DNA from 3 places in the Paenibacillus sp. FSL L8-0644 genome. Region 1 is predicted to be linked to each of the others. Evidence: riboswitches for the same ligand, from Rfam matches in the RefSeq annotation. Region 1 holds a riboswitch; each other region holds the start of a gene.

Region 1 (7,650 bases):
TTTGATTTCCAACAGCGTATTTTTAGCCATTGCCTAACGACCACCTCTTTCCTTGTCCATTATAACGAATTTTAGATGGATTGTCAAATCGAGCTAAATATTATAACAACACGAAAAATGAGTTGTCAATTTAATTTTTTGCGAACAGGAATAATTTATATAAAAAATGACAAAAAGCCTCTGAAAGCAGAGGCTTTTTGTTCAAGTCAATCCTATTGGCACATTTGAATCCTAGATTGCGGAAGGCGTTACTTTAAGCGTTGACAAATTTTCAAGCTTCGGCAGGCCGATGCGATAGCTTCCCCTGGTTTCAATTCCACCCACTCCGCGACTGCCGCTGATTGTCTGGTGAAACAGGTCCCCCATATTCACCGTATCTCGGATCGAAGTAAAGGCCGCCTTGGCAGCCACGTAAACGGGGTCCAGCGCGTGAATCAGGATACGCCCTGGTGAGCTGGCGAAGTTCGCTCCCGCACGCAGCAGCGCCTCAAAATGGGACTGGCACGCCCCCGCTACAATGGTCAGCGAATCCAGATGACGTTCATATTGTCTTGCTACCTGAATTGCCGCCACAAAATTTTGCGAATTTTTATAACTTTTCAAGCTGTACAAATCGTAAGGCTGTGGCTGCTTTAGCACGCCATCATGTCCGGTAATCACTACAATATCCGGACGGATACGGGGAAGCAGCCGGTACAACGTATCCGCCATTGCCGATTCATGAACGTGATGTCCCTCTGCAGGAACACGGAGCTGTTCATATAAACTGAGACATTTTTTCAAATAGCCGGGATCTCCATCCAGATGAAGAACCTTTCCCGGCATTTCAAAATACGTTGACTCGACTGGATCACTCCAGTCCCCAACCAGAGCTGCCTGACTACGAGCAGCTTGCTGCTGGCGTGCCCGTTGCAACAGATTAAGAGACTCACCAGCCTTAATGTGAGCCTGCTGAGTCTTACCGCTAATCTGGTCTGCAGGCACTCTGACCAGATCGTTCACCGGGGAATCGGCCAGCAACCGAAATTCTATTCCCTTAATGATCGCTTTATCCCGCTGGATGTCCTCAACGCGAAACGTGACATCTCCGCCGTACGATTTCCGAACGACCAAGTCTCCTAAACTCATCACACTGTATCACCCCTCGTATATCGTATGGGTGAATGCACAGTTTGGTTCCAGCTTAGGATATACCTGCTTCCACCAGAACAGCACTGAGACGCGCAAATTCCTCAATACTTAGCGTTTCTCCTCGACGGGAGGGTTCAATACCAGCTTGTTGCAACAACGGCTCCAACGTGTCCTTGTTCTCTTTGGTGAAAAATCGGCTTTTTAAGTTATTGGAAATCGTTTTACGACGCTGGGCAAAAGCAGCATGAACCACTTCAAAGAAGTGCTTCTCATCCACCACTTCCACCGGAGGGGCTTCCCGTACACGCAACCGAATGACTGCAGACTCCACATTTGGCTGGGGAATAAATACTGTATTCGGTACAATACAGACTAATTCAGGTTCGCTGTAATATTGTACTGCAATGCTCAGACTACCGTAATCCTTCGTTCCAGGAGACGCAGCCATACGCTCAGCCACTTCTTTTTGGATCATAACGACGATATTCTCCAAAGGGAGCTTGTCCTCCAGTAGCCTCATCAGAATCGGTGTAGTAACGTAATACGGCAGATTAGCCACGACACTTACTTTACTCACGTCTGCAAAATCAGCTGCAAACACCTCGCGTAAATCCAGCTTCAGCACGTCTCCATGACGTACCTTCACATGCTCATAAGGGGCCAACACTTCTTCGAGAATTGGCAATAGCCGCTGGTCAATCTCGACAGCGGTAACTACCTTGGCCGATTGCGCCAGCTTCTCGGTCAAAGCGCCAATCCCAGGACCAATCTCAAGTGCGCCCTTCGTCTCATCCAATCCGGCAGCATTCACAATCTTATTGAGAATATTTTGATCAATCAGGAAATTTTGTCCCAAACTCTTTTTGAACGAAAAACCGTGCCGTTGAATAATTTCCTTCGTACGCCGCGGTGTTGCTATATCTTGAATCCCTGTCATACGAATATCACAATCCTTCACTTTCAATTTGTGCCAGCGCTCCGGCAAATTCCTCGCGGCTGATCTGAAATACAGAGAGCCGTTTATGTAGCTGCTTTCCGTTACAATAACCAATACCCAGCACATTCCCTAAGGCCATACGGCGTGCAGCAGCATTGGGGTGGGTGATAAGTCCAGCATCAATCAGGTCCGCCCACTCAATCAGCGGATCGGCGCCTTCTACTGTCGTATGAACCCGTGCGAGAGCGTGTCTGATTGCTTCCGGTGAGGCATTCTCCACACCAATATCTCCTTTGCGCGTCGCTTCTGCCTCGGGTATAAAGGCCTGCTTGCAGCCGGGTACCTTGGAAGCGATAATCTTACGGATGCGCTCCCCTGCATGATCGGGATCGGTTAAAATGATGACCCCCCGCCGCTCCTGCGCCAATGCAATTTTACGCAGCGTCATTTTATTAATGGCTGAGCCGCCAGTTTCTATCGTATCCGCTTCAACAGCGCGGCGAATGGCCACCGTATCATCCCGGCCCTCTACCACGATCACTTCCTTGATCATTTGCATTTCCCTCCACTGCTACACAGCAAGCTATATTTATCTTTCCCTGCTTTTGAAAACAAAATAAGAAGAGGATATCCTCTTCTTAGCATGGCATAACTATGTTGTTAATACTATCGCATTGCCCTCAACATACACAACCTGTTTTAGTTGATTTCAGGCTTTACCGGTCCGATAACATATACGGTTTTACCGTGCTTACGACCAAATTGGTTGGCTCGGCTCAAACTCTCATAATACACATCGATTTTGTGGCCTTTAATCGCGCCACCGGTATCCTCCGCACGGCGGAAGCCCACCCCTTCGATATACACCCACCAGCCGATTGGAATTATACTCGGATCGACAGCGATGGTACGACCTTCCGTCACGCGCGTGCCGGATGCAGTACGTGTACCGATACCTGGCTCCTGTGAGGAATACGCCGTCATGGAGACATTTTGTAAAACTTTGCTATATTTAAAATTGACGCCTGCTTTACGGACAGCACTGCCCGAACTAACCGTTGTTGTCTTAACCGCATCATTGGGACCGACGGAAGCAGCAAGAACGACCGGCTTTTTCTTCGTTCCTACCGCAATAACCTTATCCACACGGTTCTGTGCAACTTCCTTGTTAACCAGCTGTTTGGATACCAACTTTCCATCATGATATACCTTTTGAACGTGCTGGACTACCACACCCGATTTGCCGCTTTGAATGACCCGATTATCGCCTTTATAAAGACTTGGATCGGCCGTTTTGATGACCTGATAAGGCACCTGTTTTTTCTGTTCGACCTGCTGTTTCTTCACACGGACGATTTTTATGTCCATGTTAGACGAAACAGAGGCATCCAACGCAGGATAAACTTTATCCGTTGACGATAATTTATAGCCCGAGGTACGAATGGCACCTTCTACTGTATTTTCTGTTGTGTACAGCTTTTTCGTCTCATTGCCTGAAGATACTTTAACTTGATTGGCACGTTTAATGACTACGCGGTCCCCATCCTGTACTGCTCCATTTAGCGGCATAGAAATTGTATCATGCGGCTGAAGTGAAATGGAATGCTCGCTCAGCAAATCTTGAAGCTTGGATTCCCGGGTTTCTACCGCAGATGCCTTGCCATCAATGACAAAAAAGACTTGTTTTTTAGATTGCGTGTACATCAGAATTGAAATCATAATCGTTAGCGCGATTAGAAAAATAGCAACCAAAGCAGCCTGGCGCACATTCTCTTGCTTCCAACGCAATACGTAAGACATGCTGGATGAGCGTGACTCATGGGTCTCCTCTTTTTGGAAAATGCCCATTTCCTCCGTCCTCCTTACATAGCCCGCCGTCTGGAGTAAGACATAGTTGAGATTTGACGTGACTATAACAGATTTTCTACAAGACAAGCCCAAACTGCGACTGTCCTGCACCATGTACCCGTCTTCGCGGCATGCTGTCCTCCCCTGTTTAACCACAGTATGATGACAGATTTTCTTTTATTCACAACAAAAAAAGCCAAAGAAAGAGACTAGAGAGCTCTTTCGTGGCTTCCGGCATGTGTGAATATGCGGGAAAACTCATGCACGAGATGGCTTCTCTCTTGTTACGCTTACGGGGTTAGCTGTCGGGTTCGGACGTAGAGAGTCGCCCTAGCTTGGGTCAACCGCTCATGGCGGTCGCCTTCACATTCACCCCGAAGACCCAGAAAGAAATCGAAATACGGCTCCTCCACCTGTTCAATCCCATCCGGGAAAAGAAATTAGGTCGAGCCGGCTGGCGGAAGGGACGTTCCCTTCTTGCACATACGCCGGACGTACTGTAAGCCATATCGGTTCCCCCGTTCCCTGTAAAAGGGACTCAGCGAGACTGGTTCATGAAATGACTTGTTGATGTTTACATTCAAACAACAATTCACTGAAAAGATGATATCCTGTTTCTATGCATGTTGTAAAGCAGGTTTCAAGTACATTTTTCAAAATATTCGGTTAAAATATTGTAATATTCTCGAGTTTCCTGCAACAAATTCATGATTAGCTTCGTCTATCTCTTTATTTTGATCGATTTCTTCGCTTTTTTATTGAATGTCAAATCGTTCCAAGGCATTTTGGGTCGTTATTGACACTAATTCCTCCACTGTAATCCCCTTAATTTGGGCTGCAGCCTCTGCTACCAGTCTCACATGCGCAGACTCATTTCGCTTCCCGCGAAACGGATGCGGCGTCAGGTAGGGCGCGTCCGTTTCAATGAGCAGACGGTCCAGTGGCACCTGTGCCAGCACCTCTTTTGGCTGCTTGGCATTTTTAAACGTAATAGGACCACCGAAGGAAAGGTGAAATCCCATATCCAGCACCATTTGGGCTGTCTCCCAGCTCCCAGAAAAGGAGTGCATGACTCCGCCAATCTCACTCGCTTTTTCCTCACGCAAAATCTTAACAATATCTTCATGGGCATCCCGGTTATGAATAACAATGGGCATTTTGAGCTCACGAGCCAGACCAATTTGATTTCGAAACACCCGATGCTGAACATCCTTCGGTGATGTATCCCAATAATAATCCAGACCGATCTCTCCGATGGCTACGACCTTCTTATGACTGCATAACGATGCAATCCATTCTAAATCTCCCTCTTGCATTGTAATCGCATCCTGCGGGTGCCATCCAACTGCCGCATAAATAAAATCATACGTCTCGGCCAATTTCATGGTGGATGGAATGGTCTCACGATTAAATCCGATATTGATCATCCGCGTTACTCCTGATTCGACAGCACGTGCTATAACTTCTTCACGATCTTCGTCAAATTGTGGCGCATCCAAGTGAGTATGAGTGTCGAACAAATCCAAGGTTTACATCTCCTTTTTTTACTTACATTTCTATATAGTTGTCTATTCTTTGACAAAATAATTCCTTATTTCGGCAGGAAGCCTGTCTTTTACCGCGTTCAATTTATTCTGGGGAAAATACATATGATATTTCCCTCGGTGAATACCACTTATGGAGCGCACAATTTCCGAAACTTCGGATATTTCACTCACCTCGCCCTGACGTCCAAGCAGTAAAATCTGGTTGTCCGTCGAGCCACCCTGCCGAAACACATCATAAGGAAGATCCGTCGGAAAATCAATTTCAAAATCATATTCAGGGTGCAAACCAGCCTCTTCCAAAGCTTTCCGAATACTGTCAATGGTATCTGTATCCATATTTTCAATCTCTACATATTTATACAATCTACGGTCCATAAAGCGGCTGCTCAAATCACTTAAAATTTCGTCCTTTTCTCGTTTCCACTGGCTAAATACGGTCTGAATTAATGACTCATCGAGCATCAGATATTGCTCTACTGTAAGCTCTCCTTTCAACAGATCCGGCAGCGGGTCCAGCAGAAAACCAAACTCATATCCGTTTTTAAACAATTCCTTTGCTCGCTTGAAAATTTTACGTAAAAGGATCTCCGAGCTGCGTGTTACAGGATGAAAATAAATTTGCCAATACATCTGATAGCGTGACATTAAATAATCCTCTACTGCATGCATGCCTGATTCCTTCACAACAATTCTCCCATTATGAGGACGCAACAGTCGTAAAATACGATCCAAATCAATCGTGCCGTAGTTGACACCTGTCGAATGAGCATCCCGCAACAAATAATCCATACGATCGGCATCTAGCGGACTGGTCACCAAGTTAACAACAATCGGCTTATCATACGTTTTGGCTATAACTGCAGCCACCTTTTGTGGAAGCTTCTCGTCGACTTGCCGTAGCACGGCGTTGATCTTCGTGTCTCCCAGTACAATGCGGCATGTCCAATCCTCATGGTTCATATGAAAGGCTTCCTCAATTGAATGTGAAAATGGGCCATGCCCCACATCATGCAATAGAGCTGCACACAGAGCAACCAGCCTTTCCTCTTTCGGCCAATCTGGGAAATCTCCACGTTCAAATTGAGAAATAATACTTCTCGTAATCTCATATACGCCCAATGAATGTGAAAAACGGCTATGCTCCGCTCCATGAAACGTAAGATACGATGTGCCTAACTGCCGTATGCGGCGTAAACGTTGGAACTCCGGCGTGTTGATCAACCGCCATATCACAGTATCCTGAACATGAATGTAATTATGTACCGGGTCTTTAAATACTTTTTCTTCACTGAGTGGCTGGTGCAAGATATCAGCTCCTTTAATATTCGGAATAATGGATTAAAATACAATAAAATCCTAAAGCATTTCCCTCATTCGACATTCTTTGTCGTAATATGTCGAATTATAGTTTTTCGACATTTCCAAATCGACAAATTGAATAAATCATCAATAAGATAAGGCAATGCACATGAGTAAAGCTCTTTAATCTAAATACTTTTGCATAATCAGACTGTTACTACATTTTTTAGGTTGACTGTTTTGGGAATCGTTGGTATAGTAAATATCAGAAAAGAGAAAATTTTGTCGAATCATGACACTTATATTATTTTAAACGGCGAGAGGAGCCTGATTTATTATGATGAAATCCACTGGTATTGTAAGAAAAGTCGACGAGCTCGGACGTGTTGTTATTCCAATCGAATTGCGCCGTACCCTGGGAATCGGGGAAAAAGACGCGTTGGAAATTTATGTTGATGGCGAACGCATCATGCTTAAAAAATACGAGCCTGCTTGTATCTTCTGCGGTAATGCTGAGAACGTAATTTACTTCAAAGGGAAAATTGTTTGCCAAGATTGCATTTCTGAAATCCCAACACCTGTGACAAACTGAGAATTTTAGTATATAATAGACTTATCAGATATTGTTAATTCTAACCTTTTTCATATACACTCCTTGTTGCCTTCCACGGTTTGAACCCAACCGTTGGAAGGCCCTTTTTTGTTTAGGCAGATATTCATAAGAGTGCGTTGTAAACATCTCTCTTGGAGATTGCACGATCTGTGGCTGTACGCTTCATTGCGTCCTTGCGTGTAAGTCCCTCTTGCTCGTAATGTGCGACGTGGGACTCCAAAGATAAGGACTGCCACCATGCCTGACGTTCCTGTTCTTCTTCCTCTTCGTCTTTT
Region 2 (7,650 bases), 4.3 Mb from region 1:
CAGTCCTTCCGGTGTCCGGTTAAACATGACGCCCATGCGGTCCATGAGATGAATGATCCCCGGAGCCGCTTCGCACATCGCTTTTACCGGAGGCTGGTTGGCCAGAAAATCCCCGCCATAGACCGAATCATCAAAGTGAATCCAGGGGGAGTCTCCCTCACCCTTGGTATTTACCGCACCATTGATGCCACCTTGAGCACAAACGGAGTGGGACCTTTTGACCGGAACCAAAGAAAATAAATGAACGTGAACTCCCGCCTCTGCCGCCTTGATCGTAGCCATTAGACCTGCCAGACCGCCGCCCACGACAATAATGTTGGATGCTGCCATTTCTGCTCACTCCTTTTTTTCAGGATTTTTAACCAAATCCCCTTTTACGTTTGAAAATAGAATTTCAACACAATGTATAATGGATATGACTCATTTACAGTAGTTGTTTAAAAGTACTGCATTGCACCAAGGCAGTTGCTGTTTCCTGAAATTCCGCGCTGCGGAATGCAAGCAGGGAAGCGATGAAGCCGATAGACACCACCACGAATAGGGTCATACAGATATAAGAAGATACTTTTTGCGCACGTGGTCCCACAGTAATCCCCCAACTGACCATAAATGCCCACAGTCCGTTAGCAAAGTGAAAGGATGCCGAAACGACACTGATTAAATACAAAATAAAATAAACCGGGTTTGTCACGATGCCATGCATGACGCCGCCTAGCTCCTCATGGGTTACATTACCCAGAGCGACCTGAAAGCGTGTGTCGTATACGTGCCAGATAATAAATACAAACGTAATGACGCCGGAAATACGCTGGAACAGAAAGCGCCAGTTACGTGAATAGCCGAACCTTTTTACATTCGGGTCAGCCTGATAAGCGATATACAAGCCATAAATTCCGTGGAACAGTAATGGCAAGTAGATGAATAAAGTTTCTAGCACAATAACCAGCGGCAAACCATTCAGGAAGGCCACGCTGCGATTAAATCCTTCCTTGCCGCCCTCCACCGCTGTGAAGTTCGTCACCAAATGCTCAACAAAAAATAGAGCCAACGGAATGACGCCAAGAAGCGAATGCAGCTTTCTGGAATAAAATCCTCTCATCTAGGTCATGCTCCCTTCTCCCAATAATAGCGTTTTCAATAGTAATATAACATATAAAATGACAGTTCCCGACAGGAAATGTCCAACAAGGTGTCCCTTATTAGGAAAAACAAAAGTGTGAACATCTTGTGTCGCTTTCATGTTACTCCTTTTCGGCTTATAATGGAATTGCAATATACGTATTAATTATTATGTCTTTTTTGCATATAGAGAGGAAGTGGATGATTTGTTTGAGGATTTGAACGCTTTTGCCGTCATTGTCGAGCAGTCCAGCCTGAATAAAGCCTCCAAACTGCTGAATCTGTCCCAACCCGCCCTGTCCCGCAAAATTGCCAAGCTGGAGGAAGAGCTGGGTGTGAATCTCTTTGATCGTCGGGGCAAACGGCTCGAAATTACGTCCACTGGCCGATTTGTTTATACATTCGCACTAGAGCAACGGCAACGACAGCTTCGCTTCTTACAAAAGCTCTCCCAGCACAAAAATGAAGCCCAGAGTATGCTTACACTCGGCGCAAGTCTCACGACACTCCAGACAACGCTGCCTACCCTTGTCGAAGCTTTTATGAGCAAGCATCCTCAAACCGAGCTGAAGCTGCTCACCGGTAAAACCCATGAAATCGTCGCCTTTGTACGTGACAAAAAAGCAGACGCCGGTATTGTCGGATCTGCCATTCATGAAGTCGGACTGCGTTGCATTCCGCTATTTGATGATCATTTGGAGCTCGTTGTTTCCATTGGACATGAATTAACCGTCAAGACAGGAACGGCCTCGATGAAAGATCTGCAAGGACTGCCGATGATTATTTTCTCCAAAGGAACCTGGTATCGCAGTCTGACGGATGACTTGTTCCAGCGCAGCGGCATCATGCCGGATATCCGCATGGAAATCGACTCCTTCGAGGCAATTGTACGCCTGCTTCCAACCTGTAAGGCTTCTGCCTTGCTACCCAAATCCTATTTGCGCAGCGAACTATTACGGGATAATGGACTCACTGCACTGTACTTGCCCGATTTGAAGGAGACACGCCGAACGACCTCCCTCATTTACTCGGAGACGACCGATCTCGGTCCGACAGCACGACGCTGGATTAGCGAGACACGTGCGTCGTTTGCAGGCTACCGTATGGTGTAAAGGGTTTAGCCCTCTTCATTAACATTAACAACCTCATCCTCAAAGCGGCCGATATTATCATTCGAGCCGATGATGACCATAATATCGTCGGCTTTTAATCGATCCATAGCCGTCGGTGCGATCAGGATACCATTCGCCGTATGAAGCGCCACGACGCTACAACCAAAGCGGGTACGGGCATTTAGCTCTGCTAGCGTTTTGCCATTCAGACATGCAGGTACATTGAGTTCCACAATACTATATTCCTTAGACAACTCCAAATAATCGAGCAAATTAGGCGTGACTAGCTGGTGAGCCACCCGGATACCCATATCCCGTTCTGGATAAATAATCCGGTCCACACCGAGCTTTTCTAACGCACGCCCGTGCAGCACAGATATGGCTTTGGCTACGACTTTTTTCACACCCAGCTCCTTCAGCAAAATGGCGGTGAGGATGCTTACCTGAATGTCATCACCAATAGCAACAATGCCACAATCGAAATTACGGATGCCCAGTGATCGCAACGAGTCTTCATCGGTAGCGTCCGCCACGACAGTATGTGTCAACATCTCACTCATACTGTCCACAACATCCTCATTCCGGTCAATGCCTAGCACCTCGCACCCCATATCCACCAATTGCAAAGCCAGGCTTGAGCCAAACCGCCCCAAGCCAATAACTACAAACTGCTGCGTCTTCATATCTACTCGAAAACTCCCTTATCCTATAATCATTTTACCTTCCGGATGACGATATAATTCTTTACCCTTTTTCGGCCCCAGTGCATAAGCTAGCGTGAGTGGCCCCAGTCTACCTGCAAACATCGTCAGGGTAATCACCAGCTTGCCTATGACTGTCAAATCAGGTGTAAGCCCCATCGACAGCCCCACCGTACCAAACGCAGATACCGTCTCGAACAAGATCATCAGAAAATGATGATCTTCGGTTGCCGACAAAATCATCGTCACCCCGATCACGAACAGCAACCCCAGCAGTGTAATGGTCAAAGCCTTGTAAATTCGTCCCTGCGCAAGTCGGTACTTGAACAGTACAATATCTTCCCGCCCCCGCAGCATCGAAATCACCGCTCCAATGAGCAGGGCGAATGTTGTGGTCTTAATCCCGCCTCCAGTAGAGCCAGGAGAAGCCCCGATAAACATGAGTATGATGATAAAAAACTGCGTAGCCTGCCGCAAGCCTGCAATGTCCAAGGTATTGGCACCTGCGGTACGGGGAGTAACGGACTGGAATAAAGATCCCAATAGCTTACCACCCCAATCAAGCGAGCCGAGAGTCTTCGGATTCGTAAACTCAAATACAAAAATCACGAGCGTGCCGACTACAATCATAGCGCCCGTCATGCTGAGTACCACCTTGGTATGCAAGGACAGTCTCTTGCGCTTGCGATATTCTGCCAGGTCTGACATCACTACAAAACCAATGCCGCCTGAAATAATCAAAAACATGGCTGTAAAATTAACAATCGGATCATATACATAACCTGTCAAGCTGCGAAATTCACCGAATAAATCAAAACCAGCATTGTTAAACATGGAGATGGCATGCCAGATTCCAAAATAAATCGCCCTGCCTACGGGCATATCAAAGGACCAGCGAACCGAGAATATCGTAGCGCATACGCCTTCAATAACCAGTGAGTACAGTAATACCTTACGGATTAACCCGACAATTCCCTCTACAGAAGTCTGATTCATCGCTTCCTGCAAAATGAGACGCTCCCGCAGGGAAATCCGACGCTTGAACACCAGTGCAATCAAGGTAGCCATGGTCATAAAGCCTAGGCCGCCGATCTGAATGAGCGCCACGATAACAACTTGACCAAAGGTTGTAAAAAAGGTCCCCGTATCCTTTACGACAAGCCCTGTAACACAGGTCGCGGAAGCGGCAGTAAACAAAGCGTCTATAAACGCAAGTGGCTTTCCTGTTGTATTGGAGATCGGCAGCATTAACAATAAACTACCTATTAGAATGATAATGGCAAAGCCCGCAACGAATATCTGCGGTGGAGAAAGCCGGAGCCAGCTTGCATTGGGATTCATCTATTCATCACTTCTCTCCTAATCCTTAAAACTATAAAAACAGTGATTTAATACGGTGTAAGCTCGCTACGCGTTCCATTTGATCTTCCGATCGTCGTTGCCCCTGAATTTTTTGATTTTTCCAAACCTTAGTTAACTATAATTAGCATTCCCTGAATACAGGAAGAATGCATGTCAAGCACTACTCGGCCCCCTGTGCTATTGGCGGGCAGTAGCGAAGGGGGCAGAATTGTTCTGAAGAAGCGAAGCGTTTGCCTTTATCTCCGGATTTTAACCATTAAAGGGGGTATACAATCAAAAAATCCGGGGATAACAGCAATCGGAAGAATAATCTGCACCCGCAGCGGTCTATCTAACCAATCCAAACACTTTTATACGCACAAAAAAAGACACCGGAAAACCGAGTGCCTGACTTGGTTCCTGCTCATAGCCTACGAGGTTAGCTGACGGATTCGGGCAGCACAGTATGCCCTATTTACACTTTCGATCCACCAGTGATCGGCTGTAAAATTCACCCCAGTAACATGGTTCCCCCGTTTTCCCATAGAAATTCGGCTCAACTGTATATCATTACCTATGTATTTTATAGGCATTGCCTCAAGATTATAATCCTTCTATATCCAGATCACAAAACCGATTTCGTCGAAAAAACGTGAAATTGGCTTTATTTTGCGAATGGGCATCGTTTAATCGCAGCTTATCTTATTTTATTGGAACTTTAAAGTGCTTTCACTCTATTTTCATGAATATCGCTGGTCTGTTGGCGGGAACCTGTGCAGTATGATATCTTTAATGGATGTTCTTATTTACAGATTAAGGAGGAAACTCATGAATCCTATCGGGAAACCGGTCGTGCTCACGGCCAACTTCAAAAAATTAGGCTTGCTGGGCGGGATTGGCCTGATTTGCTTTTTTATCTTTCAATTGCTTATTCCCTCGCTTAGCAATCCAAGTCCAGAATCAGTAATGAATGCAAAGGTCATCAGCAAACAAGAAGCGGTTATACACGCATTGGACTTCGCCCGCTCCGAGCTGGGATATACTGAATCACAGCCAGAGAAGCCTCTGGTGACCTATCAGGCCGAAACAGATTTGTACGGTTATTTATCTAGAGAAAAACTGCTTCAACAGTACGACCGTACATGGAAGAAAAATTACCCTTACGAAACCTTTCGGGTCGATCTGCCTGAATCCTCAGCGAAGAGCAAGCTGCAAATTCATGTAGATTTATCCACTGGGAAGGTCGTTAGTTTTAAACGGATCACCTCCAGCACCAATTACACGCAGGCTGATATTTCTACGGATGAACAAGCACGTAACAGGCTTGTACGTGTGGCTGAGGACGGCATGACGCTTGAAGCCAAGGAGCAGGCGGCCGCTGTATGGGTGAAGCGCTTTGGCTTTAAGCCGGCGGATTTAAAGCTCGCGACCACTGAACAAGAAGGCGGATTAAAGTATACCGTAGACGATAAAAAAATTGGCGCCTCGGTACTTACACTGGCTTTTACTTTTGAAGACGGTGATGTTCGCTCCTTCACTCAAAGCTTTTCGGCCCCGTCATCCTATACCGATTATATCGAAAAGCAAACATTTTGGGCGAATTGGATGACCTATGCGGGTTATGCCCTATTTAGCTTTGTGCTCGGTGTACTTGCCATTGTGTATGCCTCACTCACCCGACGACATACTTCATTTGTACGCGGCATTGTACTGTCCGTCATATACTTTATTGCTAGTATAGCCGGGACAATGAACATGCTGCCTTTATTGCAAGCAGAAGCAGGCGGTAAGGGCATGCTTATATTTCTTATGGTGTTCCAGATTGGTGTTACCTTCTTCATGGCTGTAGCGCTCTACTTCTCCTTGGTCGGCGGTGACGGGCTTATGCGTCAGGTTGGACTGAATGCATGGCCACGTGCGAAAGAGCCGGGCTACGGGCTGTATGTGCTTCGCAGTATGTATGTCGGCTACTTGTGGGCCTTTATTTTACTCGGGGTACAATCCATTTTATTCTTTATACTGGAGCGCACATTTAATACATTCTCCACAACAGATGCCACGCAATCCCCTTACAATATGGCTTATCCATGGCTGCTGCCAATTATGGCCTGGATGGCAGGTATTGGAGAAGAGACTGTCTACCGTCTGTTTGGTATTCCGATGGTCAAAAAAATAGTGAAAAATACTTTTGTTGCTTGTCTGATCACCACGCTGATTTGGGCACTGGGACATACACTTTATCCGATCTATCCAGTGATTTCCAGACCTATTGAGCTGACTTTTCTTGGTTTGCTGTTCAGTTTTGTGTTCCTGCGTTACGGCTTTATTGCCGCCATGTTCAGCCACGTTATTTTTGACAGCATTCTAATGGGACTTAGTGTGATGAGTCTGGGAGATACTGTGAACGTGAGCGCGGGCCTATTCTGGATCTTACTTCCAGCCATTGTGGGTTACATCATTTATTGGTTTAGTCCTAAAAAGCCGAATCGAATGATGTTTGAACCTATACAAAAAGAGGAGTCGCATTCTACGACTCCTCCTCCCGAAGGGCAGCTATAATCTGACGCGCAAGCTTATCCCCAATAGAGAGAGGCCGGAAGTCTTCGACACTGGCCTCTCTTATTTTTTTGAGCGATCCAAAATGCTTAAGCAGTAACTTACGCCGTTTCTCGCCAATGCCTGGAATAGAGTCCAGCCGGGAAGTTACCATAGATTTGCCGCGTTGCTCGCGGTGGAACGTGATGGCGAAACGGTGAACCTCGTCCTGAATCCGTTGCAGCAGGTAAAATTCTTCGCTATTACGTGCAAGTGTCACGGCCTCAGAGGATTCTCCCACCAATAGTTGGGATGTTCTATGTTTGGCATCCTTCACCAAACCACATACAGGAATGAACAAACCCAGCTCATTTTGCAATACATCGGTCGCCGCCTTAATTTGTCCACGTCCACCATCGACAACGATCAAGTCGGGACGTTCCAAATTTTCCTTAAGCACACGTTCATATCGACGCCGGATAACCTCACGCATTGTTTCATAATCATCGGGTCCCTGCACAGAACGGATTTTATATTTTCGATACTCCTTCTTGGCAGGTTTGCCATCAATAAACACGATCATGGCTGAGACTGGATCGGAACCCTGGATGTTGGAGTTATCAAACGCCTCCACCCGGTGCAAGCTATCCAGCCCAATGGCACGTCCGAGATTGCTTGCAGCTTTGGATGTTCGTTCCTCATCCCGCTCGATCAGCTTAAACTTCTCATCCAAAGCTACACGTGCATTTTCCGTCGCCATGCCTGTCATTTGCTTTTTCAGTCCACGCTGCGGTACAAGTACCTTTACATCCAACCATTCAGCCAGAGCGAGAGCCGCCGTA
Region 3 (7,650 bases), 2.9 Mb from region 1:
TTTCTGTTTCCCCGGTTCCTGCGTATTGCACGGAATATAAACCAAAAAATGATGAGGCCTATCACAATAAACAACGTCCAAAAGCTACTCATACTATCCATGATGGCTGGCTACTCCTTTCTGAAATAACACGGAATTAAGATTTAGCGTTCGTTATTCAGCAGAGCGAATTCTTTTTTTATCTGGGCTAGCAGTTCAGGATTCGTGATTACATCGCAAGCAGTCCATGCCAAAGTTCTCGCAGCCAGCAGCATTCCTTCCATGGCTCGGTCCTGCATCGCCAAATCGCGGAATTCTGGTGTATGCAAGGCATGCTTCTCGTCAATAACTTGAATGTAAGGATGGATAGCAGGGCAATGAAGCGATACATTTCCGATATCCATAGAGCCATGATCTTCGCCTTCCGTTATATCTTCTTGCGAAATGCCAGCCTGTACCAAATTTGCGGTAAACGCATCGGAAAGTACACGGTTCGTGACCATTTCATCATAAGAAGTCTCATAATTGGAGGTCTCCAAACGACACCCGGCCTGTAAAGCAGCTCCTTCAGCAATTTGAATAACACGGCGAGTCAGCGGGTTCAGTTCTTGACGTGTAGCGGCCCTTACATAAAATTGCGCTGAGGCGTAATCAGGAATAATATTGGCTGCTTGGCCACCCTGATTAATGATCCCATGGATACGCACTGTGCTTTTTACTTGTTGACGGAACGCATTGATGCCATTGAACGTTTGAATCACAGCGTCCAGCGCGTTAATGCCTTCGTGCGGGCTGGCAGCCGCGTGAGCGGATTGACCAAAAAATTCGAATTGTACAGCATCAATCGCCAGCGATTTGCCTGATTTTTCGTAACGATCATAAGGATGCGTCATAAGTGCTATGTCGCAATCATCAAACAAACCGGCAGCGGCCATAGGGACCTTAGCACCACGAGTTTCTTCGGCAGGTGTGCCGTATACCCGTACTTCTCCACCAGTTTCGTCGATGATCGACTTGAGGCCAACGGCAGCACCGGTACTCATCATGCATATCAGATGGTGCCCACAGGCGTGTCCTAAACCTTTCAGAGCGTCATATTCTGCCAGAAAAGCGACAACCGGCCCGGATTTTTCAGCTTTGTAAGTTGCAATAAAGGCTGTTTCTATGCCCAATACGGGTGCCTGGACCTCAAAACCGTGAAAAATGAGTTCTTCTTTTAAACGGGCAGCGGCCAGAAATTCCTCGTTTCCAAGTTCAGGATTTGCCCCAATATATAACGAAATGTCCTTAAAGCGTGGGGCATGCTGCTCAATTGTCTTTTGAATGGTCTGTTTAAAATTCATGCTGAAAACTCCTTTATATAAGCTGTAATGTAGGTACTGTGCTAGGTATGCTGAAATTGTACTATAACATTCATTGCATAATCATGCATATTCATTTATAATGACACAATCTTATTTATTATAAAGAATTTAAGGAGAGAAAAAAAGATTGAAAAAGGCATATCGTTTTACCGCCCTGGTTTTGACGGCGGTTATCTTGCTGTTGACGGGTCTTCCCATGCTCAATGCATACGGAACGGAAGCAAAGCCACAGAAAAAACTTGTAGTGGGCATGAGTGCCGACTTTCCGCCGTATGAGTTTCATAAAGTTATTAACGGTAAGGATACTATTGTTGGCTTCGATGTGGAAATCGCGAAGGAAATCGCCAAAGATTTGGGTGCGGAGATGGTCCCTGAGGACATGAGTTTTGACTCTTTGCTACCTGCTCTGCAAAGTGGTCGCGTAGACTTGGTACTGTCCGGTATGACACCGACGGATGAGCGTAGAAAAAGCATTGATTTTTCAGATGTATATTATCGCTCCAAGCAAGTCATTATGGTACGCCCAGAGGATAAAGACAAATATCCTACGATGGCTGCTTTGAAAGGCGAGAAGATTGGCGCGCAAAAGGGGAGTATTCAGGAAGAAATTGCTCAAAAAGTACCCAATGCCTCTGTAACCTCACTGGACAAAATATCCGATCTGGTACTCCAGCTGCGGACCCAGCGTATCAACGCTGTTGTGATCGAAGATACGGTTGCTAAAGGGTACACGTTAGATGGGACCGTAACACTTGCCAAAGCGATACCTGAGGATGCCGGAGCAGAAACTGCTGTAGGTATACGTAAGGGGAACGCAGAATTGCTTGCCTCTGTAAATAAAACGTTGGCTCGCCTGAAAGCGGACGGGTCGATTGAAAAGTTTTCTACAGAAGCGAGTGCACTCTCGGCAGATCGACAGGTTTCTTCTAATAACATCGTAGATATTTTTTGGAAATACCGCAGTCTTTACGCTACGGGTATTGGTTACACTCTGTTGCTGTCTGCACTCGGAGTACTGTTTGGATTTATCATTGGTCTGATCGTATCCTTGTTGCGGATGAGTGGTATACGCATCATTGAGTGGTTAGGTACCACATATGTGGAGATCCTGCGTGGCACACCTATGCTGGTGCAGCTCATGATCATTCACTACGGGATTGCTTTGACGCTGGGTGTCAATTTTACTCCACTCCAGTCCGGTATAATCACATTGTCTCTGAATAGCTCGGCATATCTGGCTGAAATTTTCCGTGCAGGTATCCAGGCAGTAGACCGTGGACAGATGGAGGCTGCACGCTCATTGGGTATGGGACGAGGCAAAGCTATGCGTCACGTCATTTTGCCGCAAGCGTTTAAATCTATTTTGCCTGCTATCGGTAATGAGTTTATTACAATTATTAAAGAATCCTCCATTATTTCGACTATTGGTATGGTGGATATTATGTATCAAGCCCAGGTCATTAAGAATATTACCTATGAAGGATTAAGTCCGTTCATAATCACAGCCGCTATTTATTTTGTAATGACATTCAGCTTGTCTAAGCTGCTTGGTTTATGGGAAAGGAAGTTGAGAGCCAGTGATCACCGTTAAACAATTGCGTAAATCGTTCGGCAAGAATGAGATTTTAAAAGGCATTGATATAGATATCGCCAAAGGAGAAGTTGTCGTTATCATCGGTCCCAGCGGTTCGGGGAAGAGTACGTTTTTGCGTTGTATGAATCTGTTAGAACAGCCGACGGATGGGGAGATTTTATTTGAGGGCGAGCCGATTACAGCTCGTGGTCATAATATTAATGTAACCCGGGAAAAAATGGGGATGGTGTTCCAGCATTTTAATCTGTTCCCACACAAAACAGTGTTGCAGAACCTGACGCTTGCACCGACGCAGGTTAGAAAACAGTCAGGTAAGGAAGCGGAAAAAATTGCATTAGAACTCCTGCGTACCGTGGGGCTCGAGGATAAGAAGAATACCTATCCGAACCAGCTATCCGGTGGTCAGAAGCAACGTATTGCGATTGCGCGTGCTTTGGCCATGCAGCCGCACGTAATGCTGTTCGATGAGCCGACTTCTGCATTGGACCCTGAAATGGTTGGAGAGGTTCTGGATGTAATGAAGAAGCTCGCCGAAGGCGGTATGACAATGGTAATTGTAACGCATGAAATGGGCTTTGCCCGCGAGGTAGGCGATCGAATTATCTTTATGGATAACGGTCAAATTGTGGAGCAGGGTGCACCAGACCAGGTATTTGGCACTCCAAGCCATGATCGCACTCGTGATTTTCTTGCCAAAGTATTGTAAGAAAGTGCTGGTCTAATCATAAAAAAGCTCTCCGTTGACGGAGGGCTTTTCTTATTTTGTCACCATTTCCCCATACTTTCGTAACAAATATCGATTTCTTAATGACAAAATTGTAACGAGTGTAGTATGATGTTCAGGGTTCCCAACATTTTCATGCGGATAAGGTTACAAAATTGTGATATTATGCAGTAAGCCAAAACTTACCGGGACAGCATGCGGTTAGACAAGCGCTGAAATGCTGGCCCAAACTATGGGAAGTGCGGGGGACGTAACAACGGCAGCCATTCCGATACGTCATAAGACGATGAGGAATATGCCTAGGGGTGAATTGCACAAGCATAGGGCTTCTCCTGAGTCCGAATCCGACAGCTAACTTCGCAGGCATAAAAGAGGAGGTACATATCTTTGAAACATTTAAAACATATTGGTAAAACGATGAAAATTGCGGTGCTTGCCGCAGCTATTGCAGGGTTGGCACAGACAGCTGGAATAGCGGATGCTGCCTCGCTTCACACTGCCAAAGAGGGCGATACCTTCTTTTTGCTTGCTCAACGTTATGGAGTATCGGTAGACGAGCTAACAAAGGCTAACCCAAACATTGCCTCCACCAATATATATGCAGGTCTGCAAATTAAGGTGCCTGACGAAAAAAGTGTAAAGGCAGCTTCGGAATCGAAGCCGCAGCTTCTTACGGAGAAAGCAGCAGCGAATGAGGCGCCAACGATTGAAGCTTGGGGTAAAACATTCAACTATAGCAAAATAGTTGACGTTAAGGCTTCAGCGTATTCTGCCGCAGCCGATGAGAATGGTAAATGGGGCGCAGTGGACTACTACGGCAATCCGCTTAAACTAGGTACAATTGCGGTAGATCCTAACGTCATTCCGATGGGCACGAAAGTACTGGTTACAGGCTACTCCCATCCAGGTTTGCCGGATCATTCTTTTGTAGCTGTCGCTCGCGATCAGGGCAGCGCCATTACAGGAAAGCGGATTGATATCTTTATTCCAGGCAACAAATCATTTGTGAACGACTTTGGATTTCAAAATGTGAAACTGTACGTTATTGATAAATAGCATTGTACGTATATACAGTTTAATTAAACATAATATATATTATGTAAACCTAACGCCTATATCCGTATATATCTAGCTCGGACTCTTATCAGGTCCTATCCGTAAAAAGGCTGTCTTGACGAGCAGAATACTTCTGCTGGTAAGACAGCCTTTTTACGTTGCTTTAGCTTGTACCTCAATCATAAACATACTGTTATTTTCGTTCCGATGTGTGGAGTAGCCGGGGGACTGTCACAAATTTGTAGCCCTTAGCTTTTAGAGAGTGAATTAGACCCGGCAAAGCTTGGACAGTGCCTTGCAAGTTGGAACTTTGACCTCCACCAGCGTGCATTAAAATAATAGAGCCAGGCCCTGTAGCTGGAATCACATTTCGCTGAATTTGTGTTTTACTTAGTCCCTTCCAGTCGAGAGAGTCTACATTCCAGTTGACAATCATGTAGCCATGACGACGTGCCCACTTTATTTGAGGCTCTGTAATTTCACCGTAGGGTGGACGAATCAACTTGGGGCGAAAACCTGCGCTGGCTTGTAAAATACGTTCTGTTTTTGTAATCTGGTTGCGAAAGCGTTCTGGTGTAGCCTTCCTAAAATCCGGATGAGTATAGGAATGATTTCCTATAGCATGGCCTTCACGGATAATACGACGTATAATCCCCGGATGCTTTTCCGCACGGTGACCGACGATGAAAAAGGTGGCTTTGATGCCGTTGGCGTGTAATACGTCCAAAACCTGCGGCGTATACCTAGAATCGGGCACATCATCAAAGGTTAAGGCAATTTGGCGGGTGTGTGGGCCGCACATTTTAAAAATGTCCGCATGTTTTTTACGCAACATTGCTAATGTAGGAGTAGCTCGATCTGTACTCAGATGTACAGAAGAAGCAACAGCTGCTTCCTTGGGATGGGGCGTTCCGATCTTGGGAGGCGCATCCGCGTGAACGGGTAAACTTGAAAATGCTAGTAACAGTGCCAAGCATGGCAACACTCCCCTGTACGGCATATGTATCCCCCCTTTTCGTGCAGTGGTACCTAGTGGTGCTCTCGACTATTATGTACCTGTCCTATTAAAAATATGCTGGTTACCAAGTTAGGCTCATAAACGTCTGGAAAGAAGTTCGCGATGAAATGATTATCAATGAAGATGATGGAGCTAAACGTACATATTCTCTTAAACATGACCGAAAACAAGAGCATTTTCGCAAGTTTTAGCCTTACAACGGATTCGGTATCCCGTGACAGCTGGTGTATAATGGGGTTGCAATTCATAATTATACAGACATGGAATTGAAGGAAGGAAGGATAAAAGTGACCGACTTGTTTACTCCTTATCAATTAAAGGGGCTTTCTTTAAAAAATCGGATTGTTATGCCCCCGATGTGCCAATTCAGTGTGGAGGCCGAGGATGGAAATCCGACGGATTGGCATCATGTCCATTATGTGAGCCGAGCAGTAGGAGGTGCTGGTCTTATTATTGTGGAAATGACAGCGGTTCATCCTGATGGACGTATTACGGATCGTGATTTAGGTATTTGGAGTGACGAACATATTCCTGCATATCGTAAGATTGTAGAGGAAGTTCACAAGTATGGTGCCAAAATTGGCATTCAACTAGGCCACGCTGGACGCAAGGCCGAAGATGCTGAGCAACCTGTGGGTCCTTCTTCGATTCCTTTTAGCGAACGCCTTAAAAAGCCGCATGCCTTAAAGACAGCAGAAGTCAGGGAACTGGTTCAGGCATACAAAGAAGGCGCGCGCCGCGCGGTGGAAGCCGGTTTTGATACGGTTGAGATACATGGCGCTCACGGCTATCTGATCCATCAATTTCATTCGCCTTTAACAAATACGAGAGAAGATGAATATGGCCAGGATCTGTCACTGTTCGGTGTTGAGGTCATACATGCTGTTAAAGAGGTTCTTCCTGCTGATATGCCTGTGCTTATGCGGATATCTGCCAAAGAATACGTCGAGGATGGATATAATGTGGAATACATAACAGGTGTAGGGGAACGATATCGTGATGCAGGTGTGGACATTTTCCATATCTCTTCTGGTGGCGAGGGTCCAATTGGTTCTGGCGGAGGGCCGTCTGCGCGTGCTGGCTATCAGGTGGATTTAGCTCATACCGTCCGTGAAAAGCTGAATGTACCTGTAATTGCTGTTGGATTACTGGATGATTATGAGGACGCCCGTCGGGTTGTTCAGCAAAAAGAAGCTGATCTGGTAGCAATAGGCCGCGCCATGCTGCGTGATCCCTATTGGGCGTTGCATGCATCGCGGGAGCTAAAAGTACAGGCCGACATCCCAGAGCCTTACTTGCGCGGCTTTTAGATAATTTTTGAAACCCTCTTTGCAAAGCTTGCGTAAACATGTGTACAGAGCTTAAAATTTAAGCATTCAACTCTAGGAGGAACTTCACATGTCTATTTTCAAACGATTAAGAGATCTTACGATGTCCAACATTAACGCCATTATTGACAAGGCAGAAGATCCAGTTAAAATGACGGACCAATACATTCGTGATATGCAAGAGGACCTGGAAGATGCAGAGAAAGCGGTAGCCGCTCAAATTGCTATTGAAAAGAGATTCAAACAGCAATACGAAGAACAGGCTGCTTTGGTAAAGAAACGCGAAGAACAGGCACATACCGCTGCAAAAGCACAAAATGTAGATCTGGCCCGTCGCGCGCTGGAAGAAAAGAAATCTGCTGAACAAAAAATGAACGAGTTCAAAGCTGGTTACGAACAGAACAAAGCTGCGGCCGATAACCTGCGTGGCAAGCTGGATGAAATGCGCAGACAGCTGACAGAAATGAAAAACAAGCGCGAGACACTGGTTGCCCGTTATAACGCAGCTAAAGCGCAAACTGAAATTAACAAAGCTATGAACGGTTTTAGCTCTGATACGGCAACTGCCGGATTGAAGCGTATGGAGG

The links. Region 1 has a riboswitch for cyclic di-AMP ahead of NSS94_RS00140 (3D domain-containing protein). Riboswitches for the same ligand answer to the same signal wherever they lie in the genome.
Region 2: another riboswitch for cyclic di-AMP. It lies ahead of NSS94_RS19740 (TrkH family potassium uptake protein); the one in region 1 lies ahead of NSS94_RS00140 (3D domain-containing protein).
Region 3: another riboswitch for cyclic di-AMP. It lies ahead of NSS94_RS12985 (3D domain-containing protein); the one in region 1 lies ahead of NSS94_RS00140 (3D domain-containing protein).

What each region holds. Positions count from the first base shown of each region.
Region 1 covers NZ_JBBOYN010000001.1:26,746-34,395, reverse strand. The annotation lists gene veg (biofilm formation stimulator Veg) at 1-30, opposite strand, end outside; gene yabG (sporulation peptidase YabG) at 232-1,128, opposite strand; gene rsmA (16S rRNA (adenine(1518)-N(6)/adenine(1519)-N(6))-dimethyltransferase RsmA) at 1,184-2,068, opposite strand; gene rnmV (ribonuclease M5) at 2,076-2,621, opposite strand; gene NSS94_RS00140 (3D domain-containing protein) at 2,768-3,916, opposite strand; cyclic di-AMP (ydaO/yuaA leader) riboswitch at 4,188-4,470, opposite strand; gene NSS94_RS00135 (TatD family hydrolase) at 4,672-5,442, opposite strand; gene NSS94_RS00130 (HD domain-containing protein) at 5,485-6,768, opposite strand; gene NSS94_RS00125 (AbrB/MazE/SpoVT family DNA-binding domain-containing protein) at 7,100-7,354, shown strand; gene rsmI (16S rRNA (cytidine(1402)-2'-O)-methyltransferase) at 7,479-7,650, opposite strand, start outside.
Region 2 covers NZ_JBBOYN010000001.1:4,342,277-4,349,926, forward strand. The annotation lists gene sdhA (succinate dehydrogenase flavoprotein subunit) at 1-330, opposite strand, end outside; gene NSS94_RS19725 (succinate dehydrogenase cytochrome b558 subunit) at 425-1,099, opposite strand; gene NSS94_RS19730 (LysR family transcriptional regulator) at 1,326-2,231, shown strand; gene NSS94_RS19735 (potassium channel family protein) at 2,237-2,914, opposite strand; gene NSS94_RS19740 (TrkH family potassium uptake protein) at 2,933-4,273, opposite strand; cyclic di-AMP (ydaO/yuaA leader) riboswitch at 4,687-4,840, opposite strand; gene NSS94_RS19745 (CPBP family intramembrane glutamic endopeptidase) at 5,102-6,832, shown strand; gene uvrC (excinuclease ABC subunit UvrC) at 6,801-7,650, opposite strand, start outside.
Region 3 covers NZ_JBBOYN010000001.1:2,901,214-2,908,863, reverse strand. The annotation lists gene NSS94_RS13005 (hypothetical protein) at 1-101, opposite strand, end outside; gene NSS94_RS13000 (M20 family metallopeptidase) at 144-1,322, opposite strand; gene NSS94_RS12995 (ABC transporter substrate-binding protein/permease) at 1,471-2,934, shown strand; gene NSS94_RS12990 (amino acid ABC transporter ATP-binding protein) at 2,921-3,643, shown strand; cyclic di-AMP (ydaO/yuaA leader) riboswitch at 3,874-4,042, shown strand; gene NSS94_RS12985 (3D domain-containing protein) at 4,049-4,717, shown strand; gene NSS94_RS12980 (polysaccharide deacetylase family protein) at 4,911-5,717, opposite strand; gene NSS94_RS12975 (NADH:flavin oxidoreductase/NADH oxidase) at 6,023-7,045, shown strand; gene NSS94_RS12970 (PspA/IM30 family protein) at 7,134-7,650, shown strand, end outside.